3 regions of the Shewanella rhizosphaerae genome follow, and region 2 is predicted to be linked to each of the others. Evidence: predicted binding sites of a transcription regulator. Region 2 holds the regulator's gene; each other region holds the start of a gene.
What was found. The regulator FliA, encoded in region 2, starts transcription of late flagellar genes. The targets are predictions, from matches to a motif close to CTAAAGNTNNNNNNNNNNNNGCCGATA.

Region 1 (10,218 bases), 240 kb from region 2:
GTTTCGAAGGTGTCATTGCCGACAACTTAGTCTTTAGCACTTATCTTGACGAGCTCCCGACCGCGTTCCTAATGCAGTATCGTTACAATAAAAGCAATGACAAACATGAGCTTAAAATTGTTAACTGGCAACTAATCAATCACATAAGCTCGGGACTGGACGCTTATTTTGCATATACAAGAAATGTCGAGGCGCTACTCAAATCTGACTATGTGAAGGTGCTCAAGGCGGCGCAGACTGGTGGAAAAATGAGTGAGCAGGAGGTTATGGCGATTTTTGACAAGCTGCCGACCAAAATTAAACAACAGCCAACACTACTCAATGACTTTGTCTATGCGGCCATAGCATTAGTGGACAATCCATCCTCATCCACAATCGATAAACTGTACCAAGATGCACCGCCATTGGCCCCAAGAACAGGCGCCTTCTGGGGATACTATTATCTGCACAAGGATGAGTACCAAGGGTACCAACAGACTCGCCAACAAGAGTTGATCTATTTAAATAATCTACAAACCAGTTTCTCTCTAGAAGGGATACTTTACGCCTTAACTCAGAATGATTTGAGCTTCGCACGTCAAGAGTTTGTAAAATATATTCAAAGTAATCCTAGTGATGCCCTAGCCTATGCTATCTACCTAAACCGACTCATTGAGCTAGAACATCATCAGGAAGCCAGCCATATCTTTAGGGCCTTTCAGCTACAGTTCAAGGTTAAATTAACCCAGGAAGACTTTAGCGAAACGGATCCACAGAAGGTTGCTGCCTTCTTCGATAGCCAAAGCTACAAACAGATCTCTCGTCTCTAATCGACAGCACTCCCCAAACTCATTTGGGGAGTGCCCTCCGTTCAAGCTTCATATTGCAGTAAACGAAAAAGGCGGCCTAAGCCGCCTTTTTAATGGTATGAGTGCTACACGCCCTGTCCTTTCTCTCCCTTCATGCGCTCGCGCAGTTTCTGCATGATGACGTAAAACACAGGCACTAAGAGGGTGCCCACCAGGGTCGCCGCCATCATGCCGCCGAAGACGGAATAACCCAGGGCGCGACGACTTCCTGCGCCGGCGCCGGTGGCAATCACCAAGGGTAATACACCCAGCAGGAAGGAGAAGGCGGTCATGAGTACGGCGCGAAAACGCAGGCGCGCCGCGGTTTCTGCCGCATCCAGAACACTCTTACCCTCTTCCCTCAGCTGTTTAGCAAACTCGACGATCAGGATGGCGTTCTTACAGGCCAAACCGATCAAGAGCACCAGGCCTATCTGGGCATAGAGGTTGAGCTCGCTTCCCACCAACAAGATGTTGAGGAAGGCCCCCAGGATGGCGATGGGCACCGCCAGCATGACGGCGAAAGGAATACTCCAACTCTCGTATTGGGCCACCAGGAACAGATAGGTAAACACCAACGCCAGGGCGAAGATCAGCGGCGCTAAGTTACCCGCCTTGATCTCTTGATAGGTCTGCCCCGTCCACTCAAACTTGTAGCCCGCCGGCAGCGTCTCCTGAGCCGCCCTTTCCATGGCGGCGATGGCATCGCCCGAGCTAAAGCCTGGGGCCGGGAAGCCGTTGATGGTGGTCGAGCTGAACATGTTGTAGGCGTTCATCACGTCAGGCCCTAGGATAGGCGTCACCTTCACCAGTGTGCTCAGGGGCACCATCTCGCCGCTTGCCGAGCGCACATAGAAGCTGGCGATATCCTTATCGGAATTTCGAAACTCGCCTTCGGCCTGGAGTATCACCCTAAACACCTTACCGAAGCGGTTGAAATCATTGACATACATAGAGCCGAGCATGGTCTGCATGGTGGAGAAGATCTCATTTAAGGAGATCCCCAGTGCCTTGGCCTTGTCTCTGTCCACATCCACATACATCTGCGGCACATCGGCGCGGAAGTTACTAAAGGCCATGGCGATCTCAGGCTGTCCGTTGGCCTTCATGATAAGCGCCCGCATCACAGAGGCCAGCTCCTGGGGCGAACGCCCTTGGGTGTCCTGCAGCACAAACTCGAACCCGCCGACGCTCCCAACACCCGGGATAGGTGGCAGCGAGAAGGCCATCGCCTTCACCGACGGATTGGCGGCATACTTGGCCTGCAACTTGGCGACAATCGCCGCCTCCACCATATCGGGCGAATCACGCTCCTCCCAGCCCGACAGGGTCACGATCATCAGGCCGCCGTTAGAGGAGACTGAGCCGGTCAGGATACTGAAGCCACTGGCATGGATCACATTCTCCACCCCAGGCTCTTCCAGCGTCAGCTTGACCAGGTTACGCATCACCTCTTCGGTGCGGTTAAGCGAGGCACCATCGGGCAGCTGAATATCCACCATGAAGGCCTTCTTATCCTCCATGGGCACGAAACCCGATGGCAATACCTTGGCGATACCGCCGGTAACGCCGATCAGACAGGCATAGGCCACGCCCACCAACACCAGCTTACGCACCAGTGAGGAGACCAGCTTCATATAGCCGCCGGTAAAGCGCTCGAAGTAGGTGTTAAACAGGTAGTGGAAGCCATGGGTATGTTTCTTGGGTGGCTTCAACAGGGAAGCGCACAGGGCCGGACTCAGGGTCAGGGCGTTGACCGAGGAGATAAGCACTGAGATACAGATAGTCACAGAGAACTGGGCATACATCTGCCCTGTGATCCCCGGCATCACGGCCGTGGGGGCAAACACCGCCAGCAGCACCAGGGTGGTGGCGATAACGGGGCCCGTCACCTCCTTCATCGCCTTAGAGGTCGCCTCGGTGGGCGACAAGCCCTCATCCTCCATCAGGCGTGTGACGTTCTCCACCACCACAATGGCATCATCCACCACGATACCGATCGCCAAGATAAGCGCGAACAGGGAGACGGTATTGATGCTCATGCCGAAGGCCAGCAGGAAGGCGAAGGTACCTATCAAGGAGACGGGAATGGCAATCCCCGGCACTAGGGTCGAACGCGCATCCTGCAGGAAGATGTAGACCACAAACACCACAAGGGCGACCGAAATAAACAGGGTCTGCACCACCTCGGTGATCGAGGTCTCAACAAATTCTGTGGTGTCATAGAGCACCTTGTACTCGAGGTCGTCCGGGAAGCGGCTGGCGAGGGTATCCATCTCGGCCTTGATCGCCTTGGCGACTTCCAGGGCGTTGGCGTCCGGCGCCTGATAGATGGCGATGATGGCTGAGGGTTTGTTGTTCAGCTTACCCTGGGCATCATAGGTCTGAGAGCCCAGCTCGACCCGGGCGACATCTGAGACGATCACCTTAGAGCCATCGGGATTGGCGCGGATCATCACCCGGCCAAATTCCTCGGGGTCTTTCAGACGTCCCTTGGTCTGCAGGGTATATTGAAACTGCTGCTGAGGATCCACGGGCGCGGCGCCGATACGACCGGCGGCCACCTGAATATTCTGCTCTCTCAGGGCGGCGATCACATCACTGGCGGTCACGCCGAAGCTGGCCATCTGATTGGGATCCAGCCAGATACGAATGGCGTAATCCAGGGCGCCGATCACCTGCACCTTAGAGACACCATTCTGCCGCGCCAGGGCGTCTTTGACGTTAAGGCCAGCATAGTTGGTAATAAACAGGGAATCGAAGGTCTCGTTGGGGGAAACCAGGTTTACCACCATGAGGATATTGGGGCTCTGCTTCTCAACCTTCACACCCTGGCGTTTCACCTCCTCGGGTAGTCTGGGCATCGCCTGCTGCACCCGGTTTTGTACCTTCACCTGGGCCATGTCTGCGTCTGTGCCCACATCGAAGGTGACGTTGAGGGAGTAGCTGCCGTCGTTGGCGCTCTTGGACTGCATGTAGAGCATCCCCTCGACACCGTTAACCTCCGCCTCTATGGGCTGGGCTATGGTGTCTTTGACTATGTCGGCGCTGGCCCCGGAATAACTGGTGCTAACGCTCACCTGAGGCGGCGCAATTTCGGGAAACTCGGCCACCGACAAGATGGGGATGGAGATCGAGCCCACCAGGGTCAGCACGGTTGAGATCACGAAGGCAAATTTCGGCCTATGAATAAAAAACTCACTGATCATAATGACCCCCGATTAGGCATCGTTAGCTTCTTGGAAAGGCACCGCCTGCTGCTCGACGGCCTTCACCTCGATACCCGGACGGATCTTCTGCAGACCATCCACCACGATACGTTCACCCTCGTTGAGGCCACTGAGCACGCGCCAGTCGACGCCGAATCTGTCACCCAGTTCGACCACCCGCTTCTGCACCTTGTTGTCACCATCCAGCACCATGACGAAACGTCCCTGCTGATCTTCCTGCACCGCCGCCTGTGGAATTAAGATGGCCTGCTCGCTAATGGGGGACTCGATAACCAGAGTCACAAACAGCCCGGGCAGCATCAGCTTGCTCTCATTGTTGAAGGTGGCCCTGAGCTCCAGGGTGCCGGTGGCGGCATCGACCCTATTGCTGATAAAGTCGATATACCCTGTCTCGTCGAACATGGTGCCGTTGGGCAGGCGCAGGCGGATCACGATATCCGAGATCTTCACCTCATGTTTGGCGGCCTTGGAAAAGTTCTGTTTGGCGGAGATGATGGTCTTCTCGGCAACCTGGAAGTTAACCCACATGGGCTGCAACTGCACCAGGCTGGCCAGCTCAGACTGAGGCGTGATGATATCCCCCTGGCTCACCTTGGCGCCGCTGATACGGCCCGAGATAGGCGCGTAAACCTTGGTATAGCTGAGCTGCAACTCGGCGGCCTTCACCGCCGCTTCGGCCTGCACCACACCCGCTGCCGTGGTCAGCTTACGACTGGTAAGCTCATCCATGTCCTGGGCGCTGATCATGCCATCGGGTAGCAGGCGACGGCCACGCTCCCAGTTCATCACAGCAACATCGCGAGAGGCGATGGCCTGCTTGAGCACCGCCTGTTGCTGCGCCAGCTCGGCCTCGAAGGTGGAGGGGTCTATCTCAAACAGCAGCTCGCCGGCATCTATGTCTTCCCCCTCGACAAAGGTGCGCTTAAGGAGTTGTCCCTGGATCTGCGACTTGATCACCACATCTTCCGATGCCCGGGTGCGACCGACGATCTCCGTCTTGGCGCGGATCTCCTTAACCTGGGCGGTGTTAACTATCACGCTGGGCATAACGGCGGGCCCAGGGGCCGGCGCCTTGCCGCAAGCCGCGAGCAGCAGCGCCGCGCTAAACAGGGTGAGTCGAGCGAGAGGTGAAGCGTTTCTACCAAGCATTAGGGCCTCCAGAGCGCCAAGCGACAATTCATGGATAACTTTCATCAGACGGCAGACAGATGAGAATGACGGGCAGCGTCATTTACAACTGCTTATCATATTAGTAACAAGCTAATGCTTTCACCAGGAATAGCAAGGCCAATTAACTGACTCATTTGGCATTTTTTAAATTTTTCATCTTGGATTAGCAGCGCGGGTCAGTGGATTTTTCTGAGCGTGAGTTTGAACAAAATAGGCCGATTCGGGTTAAAAACGTCTATTAGCTGATGCTTTATTAAGCAGATGGCAAAATGGGCTTAAAAATGAGACACAGCACAAGGTTATGGCCAATCCTATCGTGCTACAACAGGTCAAGGGTCTTCTCCCATGGCCGGGTAAATCGGCAAATACAGGACGAATAGTTGTTGACCCTAAAGAAATGCAGTGCCTATGATGGCCCTTGTATCCATAATCAGGAAGGTAATTTATGACAGCCATTTCTCATGTCTATAACTATACAGTCAGATGCCCGCACATTAAGGATCCCGCTCACCCAACTACATGGCAAAACCATATTGAATTCAATCAGTCATGCGAAATCGGCCTGAATCGCATCACCAAGTGGCACGACAGATCCGGCCACCGTATCTTCGAACAAGATGGCTTTATCGTCAGAGAAGCCGATGGTGAGAGTGCCTACTTCTCGATGCAGAGCGACCGCCTGAAAAATGATGGCCATGTATTAGTGACCTTTAAGATCTTCATGGACGATGCCACCAAAGACAGCTCGGTACAGGAGATCATGGCGCATCTGATCAAAGACTATCACCAGAGATTATCTAAGCTCGACTCTGCCGCGTAGCCATCCCCCGGAGCCAGATCACACACTCGATCTGGCTCACATTTTTCTGCTCGCAAAACAATCTAGATCACATTTACACCGCACCAAAATGTGACCAACACTAGATAAAATCTCAAAAAGTAGAAACAACATCACTTGCAAAACAATAATTTATACACAAAACCGCTATTTTTACTCGCTTAATCACGCCAATTTAGGCTAATTGCCAAAATATCACCTCAAGCTTACACTTTTCTCGATTCGAGACAGTTTTGCTGGCAGAACAATGCCGGCCAATCATCAAGTTAAGCTGAATATAGGAGCAATAGCCTCATGGGTGCAGTGGCCAATATCGTCATCGTTGGCGGTGGTGCGGGTGGAATGGAGATAGCGACCAAGCTAGGTCGTAAACTGGGACGTAAGGGCAAGGCCAAGATCACCCTTATCGACTGCGCCGACAGCCATATCTGGAAACCCCTGCTGCACGAGGTCGCCACAGGGGCGCTGGATATCGGCATAGATGCCATCAGCTACCGAGGTCATGCCGCAGCTCACGGCTACCATTTTCAGCAGGGGGCGATGACAGATATCGACCGCGAACATAAGCAAGTGATCCTAGCCCCCATCTTAGATGATAAAGGTAATGAACTCCTGCCTGCCCGGCGCATAGATTACGACTATCTGGTGCTGGCCATCGGCAGTATCGCCAACGACTTCAACATCCCCGGCGTCAGGGAGCACTGCGTGTTTCTCGACAACACCCAACAGGCGATGCAGATCCGCACCATGCTGCTCAATAAATTTATGCGTTATGCCAGCCACCACCAGCTGGACGACAAGATCAAAATCGCCGTGGTCGGCGCCGGGGCGACTGGCGTCGAGATGTCCGCCGAGATGCATCATGCGGTCGAGCAGCTCAGCGGCTTCGGCTATAAGATAGACACCAGCCTGTTAGAGGTTACGCTGATCGAAGCCGACTCACGCATCCTGCCCAAGGTGGAGAAGCAGGAGATCTCCCAGGCGGTAACAAAGCAGCTTAATCAGATTGGCGTTCGAGTCATGACCAATACTCGTATCGACCGGGTGGATGAGAATGCGCTGCATACCTGCGACGGCCAGACCATCGCCAGCGACATGACCATCTGGTCCACCGGGGTCAAGGCGCCCGACTTCATGCGTGAAATAGGTGGCCTGGAGAGCAATCAGATCAATCAGGTGATGGTTAAGCCCAACATGCAGACCACCCGGGATCCCCACATCTTCGCCATCGGCGACTGCGCCGCCTGCCCACAGCCAGACGGCTCCTGGGTGCCGCCGAGAGGCCAGTCGGCACGGCAGATGGCGCTGATGACGGCCGACAACATCAGCCTGATGCTAGCCGGGCAGCCCCCCAGCAAGGAGTACCTCTATAAAGATCTCGGCTCCCTGGTAAACCTGTCCAAGTTCCATACCGTGGGCAACCTGATGTCCTTCATCGGCGGTGGCGTATTGGTGGAGGGCAAGATAGCCAGGTTCGTTTATACCTCGCTCTATCGGCGCCATCTAATTGAACTACATGGGATCTTTAAAGGTACCCTGCTGATGTTTGCCAAAGGGATCAGCCGCATCATCCACCCTCACCTCAAGCTGCACTAAGACGTTAACCAAGTAACAGTCGAGGCGCTAATCGAGTAACAGTCGAGGCGCTAATCGAGTGCCCAGCCCTAGCCATTATGAGCCTCCCTTTTGGGGAGGCTTTCGCTCGATGGGCTAACGGGTTAAAATGTGACAACTTTTGTCAACAAGAGATCATTATGAAAAAAATTATTAGCGCGGTTATGATCCTTGGCGCCCTTAGCGCCTGCGCCGACCTTAAGCATGCAGGTCGCTCAATAGGTAACACCACCAAAGAGGTGACCACAGATATCGGCCACGCCACCCGTGACACCACCAAGGCGATTGGTCATGCGTCCCGCGATGCGGTCAAATCGGTCAAAGAAGACCTGAGCAAAGAAAATTAAATCGGACCGGCCTAGTGGCCTTGTTCTGAAGATAAAGATAAAGAGGGCAAATCCGCCCTCTTTTTTATTGGCTAAATCTGGCGCCTGGCGCAGCTTTAGACTCTATTTAGCAGCTCTTAAGCAGCGGCTAAGCAGCTATTAGCCATCGACTAAGCAGCTATTAGGCAGCATTAGCCCGCATACCATGGGGCTTGGGCAGGCCGTTCTCATCCACGTTTACGAAGATCATCTTATCTATGGTCACCACCGGCAGGCGGGTCGCCTTGTTACGCACCTCGCAGCAGACGGTGATGGAACTCACCCCGGCACTGATGAGCGCTAAGCCGAACTCGATCACATCCCCCTGGCGCGCCGGGGTCATGAAGTTGATCTCTGAGATGATCTTGGTGACTATGCTCTGGCTATTCATCTGACAGGCCGCGAAGATGGCCGCCTCCTCATCTATCCAGCTTAATAACTGTCCGCCGAACAATGCATTAGCCGGATTTAAATGTTCGGGTTTAATAAAGCGTCGACTGTAATATTTCATTTGGGCTCTCCCTGATAGACTCAGACGAAAGCGTTACAAGAAACAGACCAAGAATTAAATGCACATAAAAACAATAACTTAAAGTTACACCTTCGACACTTATCTCACCGTTTTAGTGCCCTTTGCACCAAGTTAACTCAGGTATAAAAAGGGTTTCGACATCTTAGCTTCACATAACTGCAATCTTAATTCATCAATTCTGTCATCTGGATACCTGACAATCAGGCCGCTTTATCTCAAATAGCGAACAATTTACTTCAACCCAATACGGATGATGAAAGTGATGATGATAAAAAGATTAGCTGCGTTGATCTCTTGCAGCCTAGTAACCATGGCCGCCAACAGCGCCGTGTTACCCAGTGTTCAGACAGACAGCCATTGGTATAAGGAAAGTGCCCAACGGGTGTCAGACAAGGCCACACTAGAAACCAAAGCAAAGGCCAAAAACGTCATTCTATTTGTGGGCGATGGTATGGGGATCTCTACCCTGACCGCCGCGCGTATCTACCAAGGCCAACAGATGGCCGGTAACCAAGGCGGTGAAGAGAACTTCCTAAGCTTCGAGAAGTTCGACCATACCGCCCTGATCAAGACCTACAACACCAACCAACAGACTCCTGACAGCGCCGGCACCATGACAGCCATCGCCACGGGTGTTAAGTCTAAGGCGGGTGTTATCTCTGTTTCTGACCAGTCACTGCGTGGTAACTGTTTGTCATCTAAAGGCAACGAACTGGTCACCCTGGTTGACCTGGCCAACGCTAAGGGCCTGTCTACCGGCGTAGTTTCTACCGCCCGTATCACCCACGCCACGCCAGCGGCTACCTATGCCAACAGCCCTGAGCGCGACTGGGAATCTGACGCCAACCTGCCCGCCGAGGCTGTGGCTAACGAGTGTAAAGATATCGCCTACCAGATGGTCATGCGCGATAAAGACAATGCCCTGACAGTCGCCCTGGGGGGCGGTCGCCGCGCCTTCATCCCTAACACTGTTACCGACGGTGAAAACAAGAAGGGTCAGCGTAAGGATGGCATGGATCTGACCAAGGCTTGGGTTGAAAACTTCGATAACGCCGCCTATGTGTGGAACAGCGAAGAGTTCGACGCTATCGATGTTGCCACCACAGACCACCTGCTGGGCCTGTTCAACTCATCTCACATGGAATATGAAGCCGATCGCGCCGACGATGTAGGTGGCGAGCCTTCACTGACCGAAATGACTGAGAAGTCTATCGAGATGCTGAAGAAGAACGACAACGGCTACCTGCTGATCGTCGAGTCGGGTCGTATCGACCACGGTCACCACGCGGGCAACGCCAAGCGCGCCCTGGCTGACGCCGTCGAACTCTCTAACGCCGTTAAGGCCGCGGTAGAAAACACCAACCCAGATGAGACACTGATCCTGGTTACCGCCGACCACAGCCACGTGTTCACCATCGCAGGTTATCCAAAGCGTGGTAACCCTATCCTTGGTCTGGTACATGGCGTAGACGGCACTGTTTCAACCGCCCTAGATGGCAAGCCATACACCACCCTAGGTTACACCAATGGTCCTGGCGCCGTTGTGGGTAATCGTGACGACCTATCTTCTGTCGATACGCAAGACAAAGACTTTATGCAGCAATCACTCATCCCTATGGGTAGTGAGACGCACGCCGGTGAA
Region 2 (10,218 bases):
CGGTAACTTCTTCTTGCTGCTGACGACCATGATCTTCCTGGCGGTGGATGGTCATCTGGTGATGATCCGCATGTTGGTGGCCAGCTTCGATACCATTCCTGTGTCTATGCAAGGAATAAGCATCGCCAGCTATCGGCGTCTGGCGGACTGGGGCGCCTATATGTTCGGTGCGGCGCTGACCATGTCTATTTCGGCGATTGTGGCGCTCTTGCTGATCAACCTCTCTTTCGGGGTGATGACCCGCGCCTCGCCGCAGCTTAACATCTTCGCCATCGGTTTCCCCGTGACCATGGTGAGTGGTTTGATTATTCTCTGGTTGACCTTGACGCCTATCATGGCGCATTTCGACGAGGTCTGGCGTTCGGCCCAGTTATTGCTGTGCGATCTGGTGCAGCTGCAATGTAGCACTGCTGGGAGCTTCTGATGGCCGATAACGATACCAGTCAGGAGAAGACCGAAGAGGCGACCCCCAGGCGACGCGAACAAGCGAGGGAGAAGGGTCAGGTAGCCCGTTCTAAGGAGCTGGGCACCTCTGCTGTGTTGATGTCGGCGGCGGTAGGGTTTGCCGTCATAGGGCCGAGCCTGGGCCAGTCGTTGATGAGCGTGATGACCAACCTGTTTACCATGAGCAGGCAGGAGATCTACGACACCAATAGCCTGTTCAATATCTGGATGATGGTCTTCAAGGAGCTGGCGATCCCTATGGCCAGCTTCGTGCTGTTTCTCGCCTTTGTCGCCTTCCTGGGGAATGTCGTGCTCGGCGGGATCACCTTCTCCGCCAAGGCGTTCATGCCTAAAGGCAACAAGATGAACCCCATCAGTGGCTTTAAGCGCATGTTCGGGGTGCAGGCCTTGGTGGAGCTGACTAAGGGGATCGCCAAGTTCTCCGTGGTGGCCCTGATGGCCTATCTGCTACTGAGTTATTACTTCACCGATATTCTTACCCTGTCCCAGGGGCATCTGCCGGGCAATGTCTATAACGCCCTGGATCTGCTGGTGTGGATGTTTATAGTGCTTTGCTCCTCTACCGTGATTATCGTGGTGATCGATGTGCCGTTTCAGATCTGGAACCACAATAAACAGCTGCGGATGACCAAGCAGGAGATCAAGGACGAGTACAAGGACACCGAGGGTCAGCCCGAGGTGAAGGGCCGGGTGCGTCAGATGCAGCGTGAGATGGCGCAGCGGCGCATGATGGCCGAGGTGCCCAACGCCGATGTCATCGTCGTTAACCCTGAGCATTATGCCGTGGCGGTGAAGTATGATGTGACCAAGGCCGCCGCGCCCTATGTGCTTGCCAAGGGGGTAGACGATGTGGCCTTTAAGATCCGTGAGATCGCCCGCGAGCATGATGTCGCCATCGTCTCGGCGCCGCCATTGGCCAGGGCCATCTATCACACCACCAAGATAGATCAGGAGATCCCCGAGGGGCTGTTTACTGCCTTGGCCCAGGTATTGGCTTATGTGTTCCAACTGCGTCAGTATCAGCAAAAAGGTGGTAAGCGTCCGACGCCTATCCCTATCAATCAGCCGATCCCTGATGAGCTAAAATATTAACGCTTTAAGTTGGTTAATTCTTATTTTGCGTCTGTACTGTCTGATATTTGTTCGTTTGTTATCCGCTCGAGTCGCTGCGAACTAAGCCGGCCTTAAGTTGGCGTACTTTTTGCTGAATCCTAGCTAGATGTCAAAGTTCAGGCGCTAGATTGATGGATTTGAAAGCAACGCTCGGTCAGATAAAACAGGTAAAACCCGCCAATTTTAAAGGGATAGGTACGCCCATATTGGTGCTTGCGGCGCTGGCGATGATCGTCTTGCCCATGCCGGCCTTCCTGCTGGATATCCTGTTCTCCTTTAATATCGCCTTGGCCCTGGTGGTCTTGCTAGTGGCCATCTATACCGACCGCCCCCTGGATTTTGCTGCCTTTCCCACTGTGCTGCTGGTTGCTACCCTGCTGCGTTTGGCGCTTAACGTCGCCTCGACCCGTATCGTCTTGCTCGAGGGGCACAACGGTGGCGACGCCGCCGGTAAGGTGATTGAGGCCTTCGGCTCTGTGGTGATTGGCGGTAACTATGCCGTGGGTCTGGTGGTGTTTCTTATCCTGATCATCATCAACTTCGCCGTGGTAACCAAGGGCGCCGGACGTATCTCTGAGGTGAGTGCTCGCTTTACCCTGGATGCCATGCCTGGTAAGCAGATGGCAATCGACGCCGACCTTAACGCCGGGATCCTTAATCAGGATCAGGCTCGTATTCGCCGCGCCGAAGTGACCAAGGAAGCCGACTTCTACGGTGCGATGGATGGTGCTTCTAAGTTTGTAAAAGGCGATGCCATCGCCGGTATCATGATTCTGGTGATCAACATCCTGGGCGGTTTCGTCATAGGTATGGCCCAGCATGGGCTGGACTTCTCATCTGCGGTCGAGATCTACACTCTGTTGACTATCGGTGACGGCCTGGTGGCACAGATCCCTGGCCTCTTGCTCTCTATCGCCGCGGCCTTGATGGTGACCCGTCAAAACGAATCTGGCGACATGGGACAGATGGTGATGAGCCAGATGTTCGATAACCCTAAGTCGTTGGCCATCGCCGCGGGCGTCCTGCTGACCATGGGCATAGTGCCTGGCATGCCGCATTTCGCTTTTCTCAGCTTTGGCCTGATCACCGCAGGCGGTGCCTATTTTCTGCATCGTAAGAAAGATCTCGACAGACAACGCGCCTTGGAGATCGCTAAGACCTCACCTGCGACTCCCGGCGATGCCAAGCCTAAAGAGCTTAGCTGGGATGATGTGCAGCAGGTGGACACCATTGGTCTGGAGGTGGGCTATCGTCTGATCCCGCTGGTGGATAAGGGCCAGGGTGGTGAGCTGCTTGGACGTATCAAGGGCGTGCGTAAGAAGCTCTCTCAAGAGCTGGGCTTCTTGGTGCCCGCCGTCCATATTCGCGATAACCTGGATCTGGCGCCAAACACCTATCGTATCTCCCTGATGGGCGTGGCCTCTGGTGAGGCGGATATTCGTCACGATTGTGAACTGGCAATCAACCCTGGCCAGGTCTACGGCAAGCTTGATGGTGTCGAGACCACAGATCCCGCCTTTGGTTTAGAGGCCGTGTGGATAGCCCCTGAGCTCAGAGAACATGCTCAGACGCTAGGTTATACCGTGGTGGATGCCGCCACCGTAGTGGCGACTCACCTGAGTCAGCTGTTAACCAACAACGCCTCCAAGCTGCTGGGCTACGAAGAGGTGCAGCAGCTGATGGATATGCTGGCCAAGCATTCGCCTAAGCTGGTCAGTGGTTTCATTCCCGATGTCTTGCCGTTAGGCACTGTGGTCAAGGTGATGCAGAACCTGCTTAACGAAGGTGTGTCGATCCGCGACCTGAAGACCATAGTTCAGACGCTACTCGAGTACGGGCCTAAGAGTAACGATACCGAGGTACTTACCGCCGCCGTACGTATCGCGCTTAAACGCATGATTGTTCAAGAAATAAGCGGCCCAGAGCCGGAAATTCCTGTCATTACTTTGGCGCCTGAATTGGAACAGATGTTGCATCAGTCTATGCAGGCAACGGGAGGCGAGGGGCCGAATATCGAACCTAGCCTTGCCGAGAGGATGCAAAAGTCGTTACTCGACGCATCCCAGCGTCAGGAGATGGTGGGCCAACCAGCCATCCTACTGACATCGGGTATGTTACGTTCGACGCTGTCGCGTTTTGTTAAACATACGATTCCAAATCTGCGGGTGATCTCTTACCAAGAGGTGCCCGATGAGAAACAAATTCGCATCGTATCAGCGGTCGGCCAGTAGAGGGTATTTAAGTGAAAATAAAACGTTTTTTGGCTAAAGATATGCGCTCTGCATTGGCCCAGGTGAAAGAGACATTAGGTTCGGATGCGGTGATCATGTCGAACAAGAAAGTTACCGGCGGTATCGAGATCGTCGCCGCGGTAGACTACGATGAGCCTAAGCCGAGCGTGGCGAAAAATGATGGAGCACCTCTGTCACCCAGCTTTCTCGATCTGGCCGAGGAGAAGGTTTCCATCGGTCGTCAGCCCATTAAGACAGAGTCAAAAAAACAGCCATCACCCGTGGCCGATTCGCTGCAGGCCCTGCTTGAGCGTCAACAAAATCGCGTCAGTCAGCAGCTAAGCCAATCGAATGAAGCACTCGAGATGCCTGCCTGGGCCCAGGGATTGAAGGCGCCAAGCGATGAGATGGCCGCGCCTAATATGCATGGCGGCATGCAGGCTAATCCCCATGCCAACACACATGAGAGCCAGAATTTTAACCGTGCCAAGCGCGATAAGAGCGCGCCGGCCAGCGAACTCGAGTCTATGCGTGAGGAGTTGGCATCACTTCGCAACCTGCTGACCCATCAGGTGACCTCACTGCTGACCGAGCAGAAGAGCCGCCTGGATCCTGTGGGTGCCATGTTAGAGAGCCGTCTTCTGGAAGCCGAATTTAGTCCTGAGGTTGCCGCTAAGTTGTCGGCCTTGAGCGAACACTATGTACCGGCGGATCTGGTGAAGGCGCTGCCGCGTAGCCTGGCGAACATGCTCGACAACCAAGGTGACGACATCGTTCGTCAGGGCGGAGTGGTTGCCTTTGTCGGACCGACCGGTGTCGGCAAGACGACGAGTGTCGCAAAATTAGCCGCTCGATTCGCCGCGCAACATGGTTCAGATCAAGTTGCATTAATTACAACCGATCATTATCGCATTGGAGCCTATGAGCAGCTGGCAACCTATGGCAAAATAATGGGGTGCCCGGTCAAGCAAGCTCATGATCTCAATGAGTTGGAACAAATTCTTTATCAGTTCCGCAATCGCAAGCTAGTATTGATAGATACGGCGGGCATGGGACAGAGAGATGTGAGATTGTTCCAGCAACTTGATAATTTAACTGCAAATAGCAGATTACCTATTCGTAGTTATCTGGTACTGTCATCTACAAGTCAAAGAAGAGTGCTTGAAGATGCCGTCGCGCAGTTTACCCGGATTCCATTATCCGGCGCGATTTTGACCAAATTAGATGAATCAGTGGCCTTGGCACCGGCGTTGAGTGTGTTGATTCAAAGTGGATTACCTTTGAGTTATGTCACCGATGGACAAAGAGTGCCAGAAGATATGCAAGTAGCCGACACCTTAGCCTTAGCCAACAAGGCCCTGTCGGTACTCGAAAAGAAAGTGCAACCAATACAGAATAACGAAAGGTCATATGAACAGGCCTACGCATTTGAGTAATATAATGAGTCGGGATCAAGCAAGCGGTTTACGTATGATGAATCAACCATATAATGAAAAAGTAAAAGTAATTGCCGTAACCGGTGGTAAGGGTGGCGTAGGTAAAACCAGCGTATCGATCAATACCGCCGTCTCCCTGGCCGAGAAGGGCAAGCGTGTGCTTGTGCTCGATGCCGACTTGGGGCTAGCCAACGTCGATGTCATGTTGGGCCTGAGAGCCGAGCGCAATCTCTCCCACGTATTATCTGGCGACGCTGACCTTGACGATATTATCGTACGCGGTCCAAAGGGGATTGGCATTATTCCAGCCACCTCAGGAACCCAGGCTATGGTCGAGCTGACACCGGCGCAGCATGCGGGCCTGATCCGTGCCTTCAGCGAGATGAAGACCCAGTTTGATATCCTGGTGGTCGATACCGCGGCAGGAATCTCAGACATGGTGCTCAGCTTCTCTCGCGCCTCTCAAGATGTGTTGGTTGTGGTGTGCGACGAGCCGACCTCTATTACCGATGCCTATGCTTTGATTAAGATTCTTAGCCGTGAGCACGGTGTATTCAGATTTAAGATTGTGGCGAACATGGTCAGAAGTTTGCGAGAAGGGATGGAGTTGTTTGCTAAACTTAGCAAGGTAACCGACCGTTTTCTCGACGTGGCCCTGGAGCTGGTTGCGACTATCCCCTTCGATGAAAACCTTCGCAAATCAGTTCGTAAACAAAAGTTGATCGTCGAGGCATTTCCTAAGTCGCCGGCGTCAATTGCTTATCACGGTCTGGCGAATAAGATTATTAGCTGGCCAGTGCCACAACAACCGGGCGGACACCTGGAGTTCTTTGTAGAGCGATTGGTTCAACGTCCCGAATATCAAGAGGATCGTACGAGTGAGTAAAGCCGCTGCGTATACTTGTTTAGATAACAAAGCTTCTATTGTCGAACAGTATGCACCGTTGGTAAAAAGGATTGCTCACCATTTACTCGCTCGTCTACCCGCCTCGGTGCAATTGGATGATCTGTTACAAGCAGGTATGATGGGCCTGCTTGAAGCCTCGGCCAAGTTTGATGGCAGCAAGGGCGCCAAGTTTGAAACCTTCGCCGGTATCCGAATTCGCGGTTCAATGCTCGACGAGATTAGGCGAGGAGACTGGGTACCCAGGTCGGTTCACCGTAATCAGCGACGCATCGCCCAGGTGATTGATGAGCTAGAACAAGAACTTGGACGTGACGCAAAAGACAATGAAATTGCGGATCGACTTGATATGACGCTCGATGAGTACCATCATATTCTTAATGATGTTTCCGTCGGGAAAGTAGTTGGAATTGAAGATCTTGGTGTATCGGTCGATGTAGTAAGACAGGAAGACGATCATCAGGACGACGCATTTGAGTCACTGGCAGAGACACAGTTCCACGAGGCCCTCGTCGAGGCGATTAAATTACTGCCAGAAAGAGATGGATTAGTTTTGTCGTTATATTATGACGAAGCATTAAATTTAAAAGAGATCGGTGCCGTACTTGATGTCAGCGAATCCCGGGTAAGCCAGATACACAGCCAGGCGATGCTCAGACTCAAAGCTAAACTCAAGCATTGGACCAAAATATAACGATTACATGAGCAATATAAAAACAGCTCCGCGGAGGAAACCTTGGACAAGAATATGAAGATTCTCGTTGTTGACGACTTCTCAACAATGAGACGCATCATCAAGAACTTGTTGAGAGACTTGGGTTTTAATAACACTCAGGAAGCAGATGACGGTTCGACAGCCTTGCCTATGTTGCAAAAAGGCGATTTTGACTTTGTCGTGACCGATTGGAATATGCCTGGCATGCAGGGGATCGACCTGTTAAAGGCTATCCGTGCTGATGACAACCTGAAGCACATTCCTGTGTTGATGGTGACTGCGGAAGCAAAAAGGGAACAGATCATTGCAGCGGCGCAGGCCGGTGTGAATGGCTATGTGGTGAAACCTTTTACTGCGGCGACATTGAAAGAGAAGTTAGACAAAATTTTCGAACGACTCGGTTAATCAAGGTTGAGCTATGCAGGCAGAAACTTCAGGGCTGATCAATCTAGCACAGGCCAAGCAACTCGTTGATCTGCTAGAGGCGGGTCAACAAGAGATGGCCGATGAGCTAATTCGCGATATCGCCAGCCCGATTCAGAAAGAGCTGTTTGACGAGGTGGGTCGCCTAACCCGTCAGCTTCACAGTGCCATAGTGGACTTTCAGGTGGACGGTCGCCTCGTGGAGCTGGCTAATAGCGAAATTCCCGATGCTAAAGAGCGCCTCAATTATGTCATCGACATGACGGAGCAGGCCGCTAATAAAACCATGGACGCCGTCGAAGAGTCTCTGCCCCTTGCAGATGCCCTTACCATGAACGTACAGGCCGTTAAGCCTTCCTGGGATCGCCTGATGCGTCGCGATATTCAGCTGCACGAATTTAAGGCGCTTTGCCATGATGTTCAGCAGTTTATCGAGCGCAGCGAATCCGATTCCAATCGTTTAAAAGAGTTACTCAACAACATATTGCTGGCCCAGGACTTCCAAGATCTGACCGGACAGATGATCCGCCGGGTGATCGAGCTGGTGCGAGAGGTTGAGAGTAACCTGGTCTCTATGTTGACCGTATTTGGCGAGCAGCCCCCCACGGATAAACCCCGTGCATCAGAGAAGTGCGTCGAAGCTGAAGGTCCTATTATGAACGCTGATCAGCGTGATGATGTCGTGACAGGGCAAGATGAAGTCGATGACTTGCTGTCGAGTCTAGGTTTCTAAGTAGGAGTCATATGAATGTCCTTTGATGTTGATGAAGAGATACTGCAGGACTTTTTGATTGAAGCGGGCGAGATCCTTGAGCTTCTCTCTGAACAGCTGGTGGCGTTAGAGAATAACCCCGACGACACCGAACTACTCAATGCCATCTTCCGTGGATTCCATACCGTTAAAGGCGGCGCCGGCTTCCTGAGCCTGACCCCCATGGTGGATGTTTGTCACGAAGCGGAAAACACCTTCGACCTGTTGCGTACAGGTAAACGTAGTGTCTCTGCCGAGCTAATGGATATCATCCTCCAGGCCGTCGACACCATCAACTCTATGTTTGCCGAGACCCAGGCGGGTGTCGAGCAAAGCCCTGCCGATGAAGGCCTGTTAGCTAACCTTAAATTATTGAGCTCTGGTGGCTTATTGCCATCTGAGCAGGGCGGGGCGTCAGCCGAAGCCGTTGCTGAAACGCCGGTTGAACCGGCTGTCGAAACACCAGCAGATGACGGTATCGAGCTGTTTGATATGCCGCTCGATGACGGTGTCGAACTGTTCGACGAGCCGGTAAACGATGCGTCCGTGACCTCTATCGCCGGTGAAGGCGACATAGATGAGATCGATGAATCTGAATTCGAAGCCCTGCTCGATGCCCTTCATGGCAGCGGTAAGGGCCCATCAAGTACGGCGCCTGTCGGTGCGGCGCCGATTCAGGCGAGCGATAGCGACGACATCACAGACGATGAGTTCGAGTCGCTGCTCGATGAACTGCATGGCTCGGGTAAATTTCAGGCCCCTTCGGCTCCTATTGCCAAGGTGCCAGAGCCTACCTCGCCGCCGGTGGATGCCGATGAGATCACCGACGATGAATTTGAAAAGCTGCTCGATGAGCTGCATGGCGCCGGTGCTGGCCCTGGCAGTGAGACAAGCAAACCAGTAGCTTCTGCCGCTAAGGCGCCAGCAGCCCCTGCGCCGAATAAGGTGGCCACACCTGCGCCGAGTAATGTTAAGGCTCAGAGCGTGAAGGCTCAGCCCGTTGAGGCGCCAGCTCCTAAACCTGTGGTGAAAGAGAAAGCCGCGGCCAAGGCGCCGGCGACCAATATGCCTCAGGCGGAAACTACAGTGCGCGTCGATACGGCGCGCCTGGATCAGATCATGAACATGGTCGGTGAGCTGGTATTGGTGCGTAACCGCTTGCTTAGCCTAGGGATTTCCCGCGATGATGAGGATATGTCTAAGGCGCTGGCGAACCTGGATCTGGTGACCGCCGATCTGCAGGGCGCGGTGATGAAGACGCGCATGCAACCGATCAAGAAGGTCTTCGGCCGTTTCCCTCGCGTGGTGCGGGATCTGGCGCGCAGCCTGAATAAAGAGATCGATCTTCGCATGATAGGTGAAGATACGGATCTGGATAAGAACCTGGTGGAAGCCCTTGCGGATCCTTTGGTTCACTTGGTGCGTAACTCGGTTGACCATGGTATCGAGATGCCTGACGAGCGTGAAGCCAATGGTAAGTCGCGTACCGGGACTATTACCCTTTCTGCCAGTCAGGAAGGTGACCATATCCTGCTCAAGATTGAAGATGATGGTGCGGGGATGGACCCAGAGAAGCTTAAGCAGATCGCCATCAAGCGCGGCGTGCTCGATGAAGACGCGGCGGCGCGCATGTCTGACGAAGAGGCTTATAACCTCATCTTCGCCCCGGGCTTCTCTACCAAGGTGGAGATCTCAGACATCTCAGGCCGCGGCGTCGGCATGGATGTGGTGAAGACGCGCATCACTCAGCTAAACGGTACCGTGCATATCGATTCCTTGAAAGGTAAGGGAACTTGCCTGGAGATCAAGGTGCCGCTCACCCTGGCGATTATGCCGACTCTGATGGTGGAAGTGGCTCAGCAGGTATTTGCCCTACCGCTGTCGAGCGTTAGCGAGATCTTCCATCTGGATCTGACCAAGACCAATGTTGTCGATGGCCAGCTGACCGTCATAGTGAGGGAAAAGGCGGTGCCGCTCTTCTATCTCGAGCATTGGCTGAGTCGTAAGGCGGTAAGCTTTAAGCATGGCGACAAGCAGCACGGTCACGTGGTGATAGTCCAGCTGGGTACCATGCAGATAGGCTTCGTGGTTGACTCCTTGATCGGTCAGGAAGAGGTAGTGATTAAGCCTCTGGGGACTCTACTACACGGTACCCCTGGCATGGCTGGCGCGACCATTAC
Region 3 (10,218 bases), 1.7 Mb from region 2:
CATCCGACGGCGCCATGATCACCATGTTAGGAATGGCACGCATATAGCTGAGATCGAAGGCGCCCTGGTGGGTCGGGCCGTCTGGGCCGACGATGCCGCCGCGGTCGATGGCGAAAATCACCGGCAATTTCTGCAGCGCCACGTCGTGGATCAGCTGATCATAACCGCGTTGCAGGAAGGTAGAGTAGATCGCCAGCACAGGCTTGTAGCCCTCACAGGCGAAACCTGCGGCGAGCGTTACCGCATGCTGCTCGGCGATGGCCGCATCGAAATACTGATTCGGGAAGCGCTGGGAGAACTCCACCATGCCTGAGCCTTCACGCATGGCCGGGGTGATCCCCAGTACCTTGTCATCCTTCTGAGCCATGTCGCACAACCAGCGACCAAACACCTGAGAAAAGGTGGGGTTAGCCGGTTTCGCAGCTGGCTTGGCAAAGGTAGATGGATCGAACTTAGGCACGGCGTGCCAGCCGATGGGGTCTTTCTCCGCCGGCTCGTAGCCGCGTCCCTTCTTGGTCATGATGTGCAGAATCTGTGGGCCGGAGAGGTTACGCATGTTGCGCAGAGTCTCGACCAGGGCGTCGACATCATGGCCATCGATAGGGCCGATATAGTTAAAGCCCAGCTCCTCAAACATGGTGCCGGGAACGACCATGCCCTTGAGATGCTCCTCGGTGCGCTTGGCCATCTCCTTGATGACGGGCATGCCTTTGAGCACCTTCTTGCTGTTCTCGCGAATGGTGGTGTAGAGACGGCCCGACATCAGCTGCGCCAGGTGGTTGTTCAGCGCGCCGACGTTCTCGGAGATCGACATCTCGTTGTCGTTGAGTACGACCAGCATGTCGTTGTGTAGATCGCCGGCGTGGTTCATGGCTTCAAACACCATGCCGCCCGTCATGGCACCGTCGCCGATGACGGCCACAACCTTACGGCCAGCCTGTTCCTTCTCGGCGGCAACGGCCATGGCCAGCGCCGCACTGATAGAGGTGCCTGAGTGACCCACGCTGAAGGTGTCATATTCGCTCTCTTCCCGCCAAGGGAAGGGGTGAATGCCGCCTTTCTGGCGTATCGTAGGCATCTTGTCTCGACGACCCGTGAGGATCTTATGGGGATAGGCCTGGTGGCCCACGTCCCAGATCAGGCGATCGAACGGGGTGTTGTAGACATAGTGCAGGGCTACCGTCAGCTCGACAGTGCCCAGGCCAGAAGCGAAGTGGCCACTGGAGATGCCTACCGACTGTAGGAGATAACTTCTGAGTTCGTCAGCAAGTTTTGGTAGCACACCCTGGGGAAGCTGTCTTAATTCATCTGGGGTGTCGGCCTGTGCCAGCACAGGGTATTTCGTAATATCCAAACTCATAGCGAGATTCTTTGGCTCTTTATTATACTCTTCGCTCTATGATGAAACGGGCGAATTCGGCAATTAACTGGCTATTGTATGGTAATTTAGCCAGCGCTGATAGGGCGTCTTCGATCAAACTTTTCGCAGTCGCTTGGGCCCCGGATAAACCGAGTAGTTTCGGATAGGTACTCTTGTTCGATTCGCAGTCCGAGCCCTGGGGCTTACCCAGCTCTTCTGTACTGGCGATGATGTCCAGCACGTCGTCTTGTACCTGGAAGGCGAGGCCGATGGCGTTGGCAAATGTTATCAGATGGCTCGCTTGCTCATCTGTGACCTTGGCAGCAATGATAGGTAATTCTACTGCACAGCGAATCAAGGCGCCGGTTTTTAATCTGTGTAACCGCTTTAGGGTCTCGAGATCTATCTGTCTGTCGGTGGCGTTAAGATCCATCGCCTGACCACCACACATGCCGCTGTAGCCAGATGCCTTGGCGAGGGCGCGTACCATGGCCAGTTGTTGGTTGGCGCTCAGCTCGCTGCCTTCCTGGCTGATGATCTCGAAGGCCAAGGTTTGCAGCGCATCGCCAGCCAGAATGGCGGTGGCCTCATTAAAGGCGATATGCACTGTCGGCTGGCCACGGCGCAGGGCGTCGTCATCCATGGCCGGGAGATCGTCGTGGATCAGCGAGTAGGCATGAATACATTCGATGGCGGCGGCGCAGGCATCTAGCCTTTCCAGTGGAACACCCAGCATCTCGCCCACGGCGTAGACCAGAAAGGGGCGGATACGTTTGCCGCCAATCAGGGCGCCGTGTTCCATGGCGGCCTTGAGTTGTGGCTCGGTATCGTCTTGTGCATTGATAAAATGGCGCAGCTGGCCGTCGACGCGCTGCTGGTATCGCGTTATCGCTTCATTTAGCAATTATTCGCCCTCTGGCAGATAGGGTTGCAAGCTGGGTTGATCGTGTTCCTGGGTCAAGATAGAGACTTTCTGTTGGGCCTGTTCGAGTTTGCCTTGGCTGTTTCTGACCAGATTGATGCCGCGCTCAAATTGTTTGAGGGCGTCATCCAGAGAGACATCGCCCTGCTCAAGGCTGGTGACGATGTTTTCTAATTCTGTGAGTGACTCTTCGAAGGTCAGGTTTTCAGGTTTTTTGGCCACGGTGATTTTCCCAAGAATTTAGCGACAGACAAAGTATCTCAGTCGACCCTAGGGGTCAAATTGCGCTGTCGTATATTTGTGCAATAGCACGCTTTAAGGAGGTTTTTTTATAAAAAATTGAATTTGTAGCTAAACTTGCGTGTAAGCTGTCCGATAATTGAATTAGAACAATACTCAATTTTGTCAGATATTATATCGTAAACTCCCGTCTGCGGTTAGGCGAATTCCCGTCTAATTGACGACTTTTGTGTCGTCGTCCAGGTCCTGGGAGATGCCTTTCATTGCAAGAGTGAGTAGAGTAGAGACCTGTCTCGAGATGATTATGGTGTTGACTGAGAGCTTGATCCCGAGATCAAGGTATTAGCAACGGCCGATACTGTAAATGAGGAAGAGTTGTGGATTTAGCGACCCTGATAGGCCTGATTGGTGCATTTGGTTTTATTATCGGAGCTATGGTCAGCAGTGGTGGTATTGCCATCTTTGTTGACGTGCCCTCTGTGCTTATCGTAATGATAGGCTCTCTGTTTGTGGTGATGATGAAGTTTAACCTCAAACAGTTCCTCGGTGCGGTCAAGATCGCCGCAAAAGCCTTTATGTTCAAGATAGATAAGCCGGACGAGTTGATCGAGCAGTCGGTCACCATGGCCGATGCCGCCCGTAAGGGGGGCTTTCTGGCCCTGGAAGAGGCGGAGATCAGCAACAGCTTCATGCAGAAGGCGGTCGACATGCTGGTGGATGGCCATGACGGCGAGGTGGTGCGCGAAGCCTTGGAGAAGGATATCGCCCTTACCGAGGAGCGCCATAAAACGGGGATCAGCATCTTCAAGGCGCTGGGTGATGTGGCGCCTGCCATGGGGATGATAGGTACCCTTATCGGTCTGGTTGCCATGCTGTCTAACATGGATGACCCTAAGTCTATCGGCCCCGCCATGGCGGTGGCCTTGTTGACTACACTCTATGGCGCTGTAATTGCCAACATGATCGCCTTGCCGATCGCCGATAAGCTCTCACTGCGCATGGGCGAGGAGATGCTCAACCGTAACCTGATCATGGATGCGGTACTCGCCATTCAAGACGGTCAAAACCCTAGGGTTATCGAGGGCTTCTTGAAGAACTATCTCTCGGAGAAACAGCGGAATATAGACACGACGGACGGGGAATAGCCAGATGGCTAAGAAGGTCAAATGCGATTGTCCGCCCGCCGGGGCGCCCATGTGGTTGGCAACCTTTGCCGACCTCATGTCGCTATTGATGTGTTTCTTCGTCCTGCTGCTCGCCTTCTCCGAGATGGATGTGATGAAGTTCAAGCAGATCGCCGGGTCGATGAAGTATGCCTTCGGTGTGCAGAACAAGGTTGAAGTCAAAGATATTCCTAAGGGCACCTCGGTGATCGCGCTGGAGTTTCGCCCCGGTAAGCCAGAACCCACTCCCATCGAGATCATTAATCAGCAAACCAATGAGATGACCGAGCCCACCATCGAGGTGCAGGCAGGTGAAGACGATAGCGCCGGTGGCGTGCAGCAGCAGCGCGGTGAGCAGCGCGGCGGCGAAGCGTCATCCACCGCTCAGGAAGAGGCGGATGCCGAGGCCCAAGCCAAGCAGGAGAAACAAGACGCCGCGTCACAGGATCAGATCAACGATCAGGTGAAGAAGATGGCCCAGGAGCTCAACAAGGAGATCGTCGATGGGGCGATCGAGATTGAGTCCTTGGGGCAGCAGATCATCATTCGGATTCGAGAGAAGGGCGCCTTCTCATCGGGCTCTGGCTTCCTACAGCCTAGGTTTAAACCGGTGATCCGCCGAGTGGGCGAGCTGCTCAAGGATGTGCCGGGGATCATTACCGTCTCCGGTCACACGGATGATATGAATATCAGCAACGAACTCTACAGCTCCAACTGGGATCTCTCCAGTAAGCGCGCTGTGGCTGTGGCCCATGAGCTGGTGCGTGTGCCGGGCTTCGACCAGCAGCGGATGAAGGTGGTGGGCATGGCCAGCACCGCGCCGTTGGTGCCAAACGATTCGGCAGCCAACCGCGCCCGTAATCGCAGGGTCGAAATTGCCATCGAGCAGGGCAAGCCGAAAGAGTCAGACGAGATTCAAGTCGAGCAGTAGCCTGTTTCTCTCTAGGTCCTAGCTCAAGGCAACCCCCTCAAGTAAGGCGTCCACACCGGTGGACGCTTTTCATTTCTACCAGCCTATCCTCAGCCACTCTCTCAGGGCTGCTCAGGGCTGGATTAATCCATCTCTGAATAAATATTGTGCACATTAAGGGGATGTGGGCAGAAAATCCCTGCCGAGTCGCTGATTTATGGGCATTTGTGCACCGGGCTTGGTATAATGGCAAGATTGCTGTTTAAAATTATTCCCGCGGAACGCCCATGAAATTTATCGTAAAACTCTTTCCTGAAATCATGATGAAAAGCAAACCGGTAAGAATGCGTTTTACCAAGATGCTTGAAACCAATATCCGAAACGTGCTGCGTAAGGTCGATGAAGAGGCCAGAGTACAGCGCCAGTGGGATAAGATCATGGTCAGGGTGCCAGAAGACAAGCCAGAGATGATTGAGCGTTATGCCGAGCGTCTCGCCTGTATTCCGGGTATCGCCCATGTGCTGCAGGTGCGTGAGAGCACCTTCGAGTCGGTGGACGATATCTACCAGCAGACGCTGGCACTCTACAAAGAGGAATTGGCCGGTAAGACTTTCTGTGTGCGGGTAAAGCGTAGCGGTAAGCATGAGTTCAACTCTATCGAGGTAGAGCGCTACGTGGGCGGTGGACTCAACCAGTTTACCGAGGCGGCCGGTGTCAGGTTGAAGAACCCCGACATGACGGTGAACCTTGAGATAGACAACGAACATCTCTATCTGGTGGAGAAACGCATCGACGGCTTGGGCGGTTTCCCTATGGCGACTCAGGAAGATGTGCTGTCGCTGATCTCGGGAGGTTTCGACTCTGGCGTCTCCAGCTTCCAGTTTATCAAGCGCGGCTCTCGTACCCATTACTGCTTCTTTAACCTAGGCGGCGACCAACACGAGATAGGTGTGAAGCAGGTGGCCTATCATCTGTGGCAGAAGTATGGCGAGTCTCACAAGGTGAAATTTATCTCTGTGCCATTCGATCCTGTGGTGCAGGAGATCCTGGAGAAGATAGATAACGGCCAGATGGGCGTTATCCTCAAGCGCATGATGATGCGCGCCGCCAGCCGTATCGCCGAGAAAATGGGCATTCAGGCGCTGGTGACGGGGGAGGCGATGGGGCAGGTGTCCAGCCAGACTCTGACTAACCTGAATGTGATCGACCGCAGCACAGATATGCTGATTCTGCGTCCGCTGATCGTGATGGATAAGCAAGACATCATCAACATGAGCCGCGAGATCGGCACCGAAGACTTTGCCAAGTCGATCCCTGAATATTGCGGCGTGATCTCACAGAAGCCGACAGTGAAGGCTGTGATGGGTAAGATCCTCGCCGAGGAGGAGAAGTTCTCCGAAGACTTGATCGACCGCGTGGTGGAAGCCGCTGAGGTGATCGATATTCGCGATATCGCCGTCAGCATGGATACCAAGATCACCGAGACTGAAACCGTCGATGCGGTATCCGGTGGTGAGGTTGTGGTTGATATCCGCTCGCCAGAAGAGGAGGAGCAGAGCCCGCTTAGCCTTAACGGCATCGAGGTGAAGTGTATTCCTTTCTTCAAGTTGGCGACCCAGTTTGCCGATCTCGATAAAGAGAAGACCTATCTGCTCTACTGCGACAGAGGCGTCATGAGCAAGCTACAGGCGCTTTATCTGCAAGAGCAGGGCTATCACAATGTGAAGGTCTATCGTCCCGCTTAAGCGCTTTAAGCGGCCTTTTATAGAAAACCATGCATTAGAGAGCCAAGCATTCGAGAGAAAGGCTGCCAGAGGGCGGCCTTTTTTATGGGATGTTTCTATGGAGAGCTTCCACGCTTAGATCTATAAAACCTTGGATCTGTTTAGCTTCTGACGTAACGTATCTGGCGAGTCACTCTCGCCTTTACTGCCAGAGATGGGGTTGCTTAAGTTGGTTGGCTTAAAGCTGGCGGACATAAAAAAGCCGCATCATAAGACGCGGCTTGTTGCTTAGTGTTTGCAGCTGGCTAATGTTAACAGCTGGCTATCGTTAACTGCCGGCTGGTGATTACTCGGCGCGCTGGGCGCTGACGCTGGTGTCCGCCTGCTCGTCTTTCTGAGCAACCAGAATGGCGTTGAGGTCTTCATTCAGATCTTGCTGCATCTGCTCTAGGCCTTCGGCCAGTTGTGCGCTGATGGCGGCGTGCAGGTCTGTGGTATCGATAACGATTTCATCGGCAGTGGCAGCGGTTGAGGCTGAGAGCAGTGCGATGGCAAATATAGTTTTAAAGTTAATCATAGTGGTCGCCTCCGGGCGGCATATCTTGGGGTGTCAGACACTCCCCAAATACGTCGTAGAGGCTGTCTAACTTCAATCATTTCGTTGGCGCAAAATTTAACCAAAACCCCTTCCCTTTACAAACGATAAAATGTAACAATACGGATTAGAAAAACTAATTAAAATGTGAGACAAGGATCACTATGTCGAGACGTTTACCTCCATTGAATGCGGTGAAGGCTTTCGAGGCTGCAGCCCGTCACTTAAGCTTTACGCGCGCCGCGGAAGAACTTTTTGTGACACAGGCCGCAGTAAGTCATCAGATTAAGGCATTAGAAGAATATTTAGGGCTAAAGCTCTTTCGTCGTAAGAACCGATCTTTGCTGCTGACCGAAGAGGGGCAGGGCTACTTTCTCGACATAAAAGATATCTTTGTGCAACTGGCCGATGCCACCGACAGATTGCTGGCTCGAAGCGCCATAGGCTCGCTCACGGTAAGCACTTCGCCAAGTTTCGCCATCCAGTGGCTGGTGCCCCGATTGGCGAATTTCAGCGAGAATAATCCCGACATCGACGTGCGGATCAAGGCTGTGGACGATGAGACCAGCAGCCTGACCGACGACGTGGATGTGGCCATCTATTACGGCATGGGCAACTGGCCAGGGCTGCGTGCCGATAAGCTGAGAAACGAGGTGTTGATCCCTGTCTGTTCGCCCATGTTACTCAGCGGCCCCAAGCCGTTATCCCAGCCGAGTGACCTGAAACATCACACCCTGTTGCATGATTCTAGCCGTCATGATTGGCAGGCTTGGTTTAGACAATGTGGAATTAATGACATTAATGTGAACCAGGGTCCTATCTTCAGTCACTCCTCCTTGGTATTGCAGGCCGCCGCTCACGGTCAGGGGGTCGCCCTGGGTTACAGCGTACTGGCCCGTCCCGACATCAAGGCCGGGCGTTTGGTGTGCCCCTTCCCCGAGGTGTTGGTGAGTAAGAACGCCTATTATCTGGTGTGTCAGCAAAACCACGCCGAGATAGGTAAGATAGTCGCCTTCAGAAAGTGGATGCTGGACATGTTCGAAGAGGAGTCTCGCAGCGAGCTACTGCCGGGCTAACCCGATTGAATTACCTGGCTACGCCCTTTATGGGGGGGAGCCAAACATAAAGAGGCGAGATGAGTTTTACGCAAAGCTTGAATGAACGGCTCGAGGCGGCCGAGTTGCCCGCGAGTCAGTGCCTGTTCTCGGGCCCGCTGGACGACAATGCGCTGGCCTGCGACACCTTAGTGGTGCTGGCCCATGGGGCTGGGGCCAACATGGAACACGAATTCATGACGCAGATGGCCGAACGGCTAGGCTCTAGAAATAGTGGTGAGCATGATGGAAAACAAGCAATAGCCGTGCTGCGTTTTAACTTTCCCTACATGCGCAGCAACGCCATAGATGGTAAGCGCAGGCCGCCGGATAGGGCGCCTAAGCTGATTAAAGATTTTAGCCTGCTGATAGAGACGGTGCGTGAGGTCTATAAGCCTAAGCGCCTGGTGGTGATGGGCAAGTCCATGGGTGGACGCATGGCGGCGATACTCGCTGGCGAGCAAGCGGTCGATGGGGTTATCTGCTTGGGTTATCCCTTCGTGCCGCCTAAAGGGGGCGAGCCAAGACTCGAGCCCGTCGCCGAGTGTCAGGCGCCGCTCTTGGTGATACAGGGGGAGCGCGATAAATTTGGCGCCAAAGGGCAGGTAGAGCCTTGGCTTGCACCTTTTAAGGCCAAACTCCAGTGGTTAACCGATGGCGATCATAGTTTTTTACCAAGAAAGTCGTCAGGCACGACCCAAAGCGCTAATCTGGATTTGGCAGTCTCACACAGTATTCAATTTATTAGGGGGTTAGATGCGTAAAGGGTTTTTATTGCTGGCGGCCTTGAGTGGTTTTTTAGCCGTGGCCCTGGGAGCCTTCGGCGCCCATGGACTCAAGCAGGTGACCACGCCAGAGATGATCGACATCTTTAATCTAGGGGTCGAGTATCAGTTCTATCACACCTTTGCCCTGATCGCCGTGGCCTTTAGCGGTCATTGGCTCAAGTCGCGCCTGATCGATTGGGCGGGCTACCTGTTCCTGTTGGGCATAGTGATGTTTTCCGGCTCCCTCTACCTCTACGTGTTGGTGGGGAGCAAGTGGACAGGCCCTGTGACGCCTATGGGCGGCGTCTGCTTCCTGCTGGGCTGGTTGTTCATCGCGGTGGCCGTGTGGCGGAATCGCGTGGTGGAGCTGGACGATTAACCGGCCATTAAGATAATCGTATTCATTTTCGAGAAAGTGTAGAATGGCGCCCCAATGATATGGGTCGCCATTTTTTATTCAGGATCTTCCTATGATAAACCTATTTTTATATTGCCGTGCCGGCTACGAGAAAGACTGCGCCGCCGAGATCCAGCAGCGAGCCGCGGAGCTGAATGTTGGCGGCTTTGTAAAGACCAATCGTAACGATGGTTACGTGATTTTTCAGTGCTTCCAAGCGGGAGATGCCGATCTGTTGGCCGAGCAGATCGAGCTGGACTCGCTTATCTTCACTCGTCAGATGTTTGCCGCCAATGAGCTGCTCAAAGATCTGCCCGAAGGGGATCGCGTCACGCCTATCGTCGATGCCCTGGCTAAGGTACATAAGGCGGGCGAGCTCAGAGTCGAGACGCCAGATACCAACGAGGCCAAGGAGCTGTCGACCTTCTGTCGTAAGTTTACCGTGCCCCTGAGACAGGCGCTGAAACGTAGTGGTGCCCTGCTTGAGAAGGAAAACCCTAAGCGTCCTATCATACATGTTTGTTTTGTCGGGCCGGGTACCGCCTACGTGGGCTACTCGCTGAGCCATAACAGTTCTCCCTATTTCATGGGGATCCCTAGACTCAAGATGGCCAGCGATGCGCCGAGCCGCTCGACCCTCAAGTTGGACGAGGCCTTCATCCACTTCATCCCTAAGTCGGAGCAGGAGCAGCGTCTGCGCAGCGGCATGAATTCTGTGGATCTCGGCGCCTGCCCGGGTGGCTGGACCTATCAACTGGTGCGCCGGGGCATGTTTGTGGCGGCGGTGGACAACGGCCCCATGGCGCAAAACCTGATGGACACAGGGCAGGTGAGACACTATCAGGCCGACGGTTTCCGTTTCGAGCCACCTAAGAAGAATATCTACTGGCTGGTGTGTGACATGGTTGAGAAGCCCTCAAGAGTGGCGGAGCTGATGGAGGCCTGGGCGATCAACGGCTGGTTCAAGGAAGCGATATTTAATCTCAAGTTGCCGATGAAGAGCCGCTACAAAGAGGTATCGACCATCCTGGAGACCATGCAAGAGG

Region 1: K0I63_RS05895 (cytoplasmic protein) is a predicted target of FliA. The motif match lies at 5,422-5,448, and genes of this name have one in related genera.
Region 3: pomA (flagellar motor protein PomA) is a predicted target of FliA. The motif match lies at 2,634-2,660, and genes of this name have one in related genera.

The regions. Positions count from the first base shown of each region.
Region 1 is NZ_CP080420.1:1,311,103-1,321,320, reverse strand. Features, by position in the region: gene K0I63_RS05910 (hypothetical protein) at 1-809, shown strand, start outside; gene K0I63_RS05905 (efflux RND transporter permease subunit) at 914-4,036, opposite strand; gene K0I63_RS05900 (efflux RND transporter periplasmic adaptor subunit) at 4,049-5,206, opposite strand; gene K0I63_RS05895 (cytoplasmic protein) at 5,673-6,047, shown strand; gene K0I63_RS05890 (NAD(P)/FAD-dependent oxidoreductase) at 6,360-7,661, shown strand; gene K0I63_RS05885 (hypothetical protein) at 7,820-8,026, shown strand; gene K0I63_RS05880 (acyl-CoA thioesterase) at 8,187-8,555, opposite strand; gene K0I63_RS05875 (alkaline phosphatase family protein) at 8,839-10,218, shown strand, end outside.
Region 2 is NZ_CP080420.1:1,546,458-1,556,675, forward strand. Features, by position in the region: gene fliR (flagellar biosynthetic protein FliR) at 1-424, shown strand, start outside; gene flhB (flagellar biosynthesis protein FlhB) at 424-1,557, shown strand; gene flhA (flagellar biosynthesis protein FlhA) at 1,710-3,809, shown strand; gene flhF (flagellar biosynthesis GTPase FlhF) at 3,821-5,245, shown strand; gene K0I63_RS06935 (MinD/ParA family protein) at 5,250-6,131, shown strand; gene K0I63_RS06940 (RNA polymerase sigma factor FliA) at 6,124-6,843, shown strand; gene cheY (chemotaxis response regulator CheY) at 6,886-7,269, shown strand; gene K0I63_RS06950 (protein phosphatase CheZ) at 7,283-8,020, shown strand; gene K0I63_RS06955 (chemotaxis protein CheA) at 8,036-10,218, shown strand, end outside.
Region 3 is NZ_CP080420.1:3,268,837-3,279,054, reverse strand. Features, by position in the region: gene dxs (1-deoxy-D-xylulose-5-phosphate synthase) at 1-1,360, opposite strand, end outside; gene ispA ((2E,6E)-farnesyl diphosphate synthase) at 1,383-2,264, opposite strand; gene xseB (exodeoxyribonuclease VII small subunit) at 2,265-2,504, opposite strand; gene pomA (flagellar motor protein PomA) at 2,900-3,667, shown strand; gene K0I63_RS14305 (flagellar motor protein MotB) at 3,672-4,616, shown strand; gene thiI (tRNA uracil 4-sulfurtransferase ThiI) at 4,883-6,340, shown strand; gene K0I63_RS14295 (hypothetical protein) at 6,666-6,896, opposite strand; gene K0I63_RS14290 (transcriptional regulator GcvA) at 7,079-7,990, shown strand; gene K0I63_RS14285 (alpha/beta family hydrolase) at 8,050-8,772, shown strand; gene K0I63_RS14280 (DUF423 domain-containing protein) at 8,765-9,154, shown strand; gene rlmM (23S rRNA (cytidine(2498)-2'-O)-methyltransferase RlmM) at 9,246-10,218, shown strand, end outside.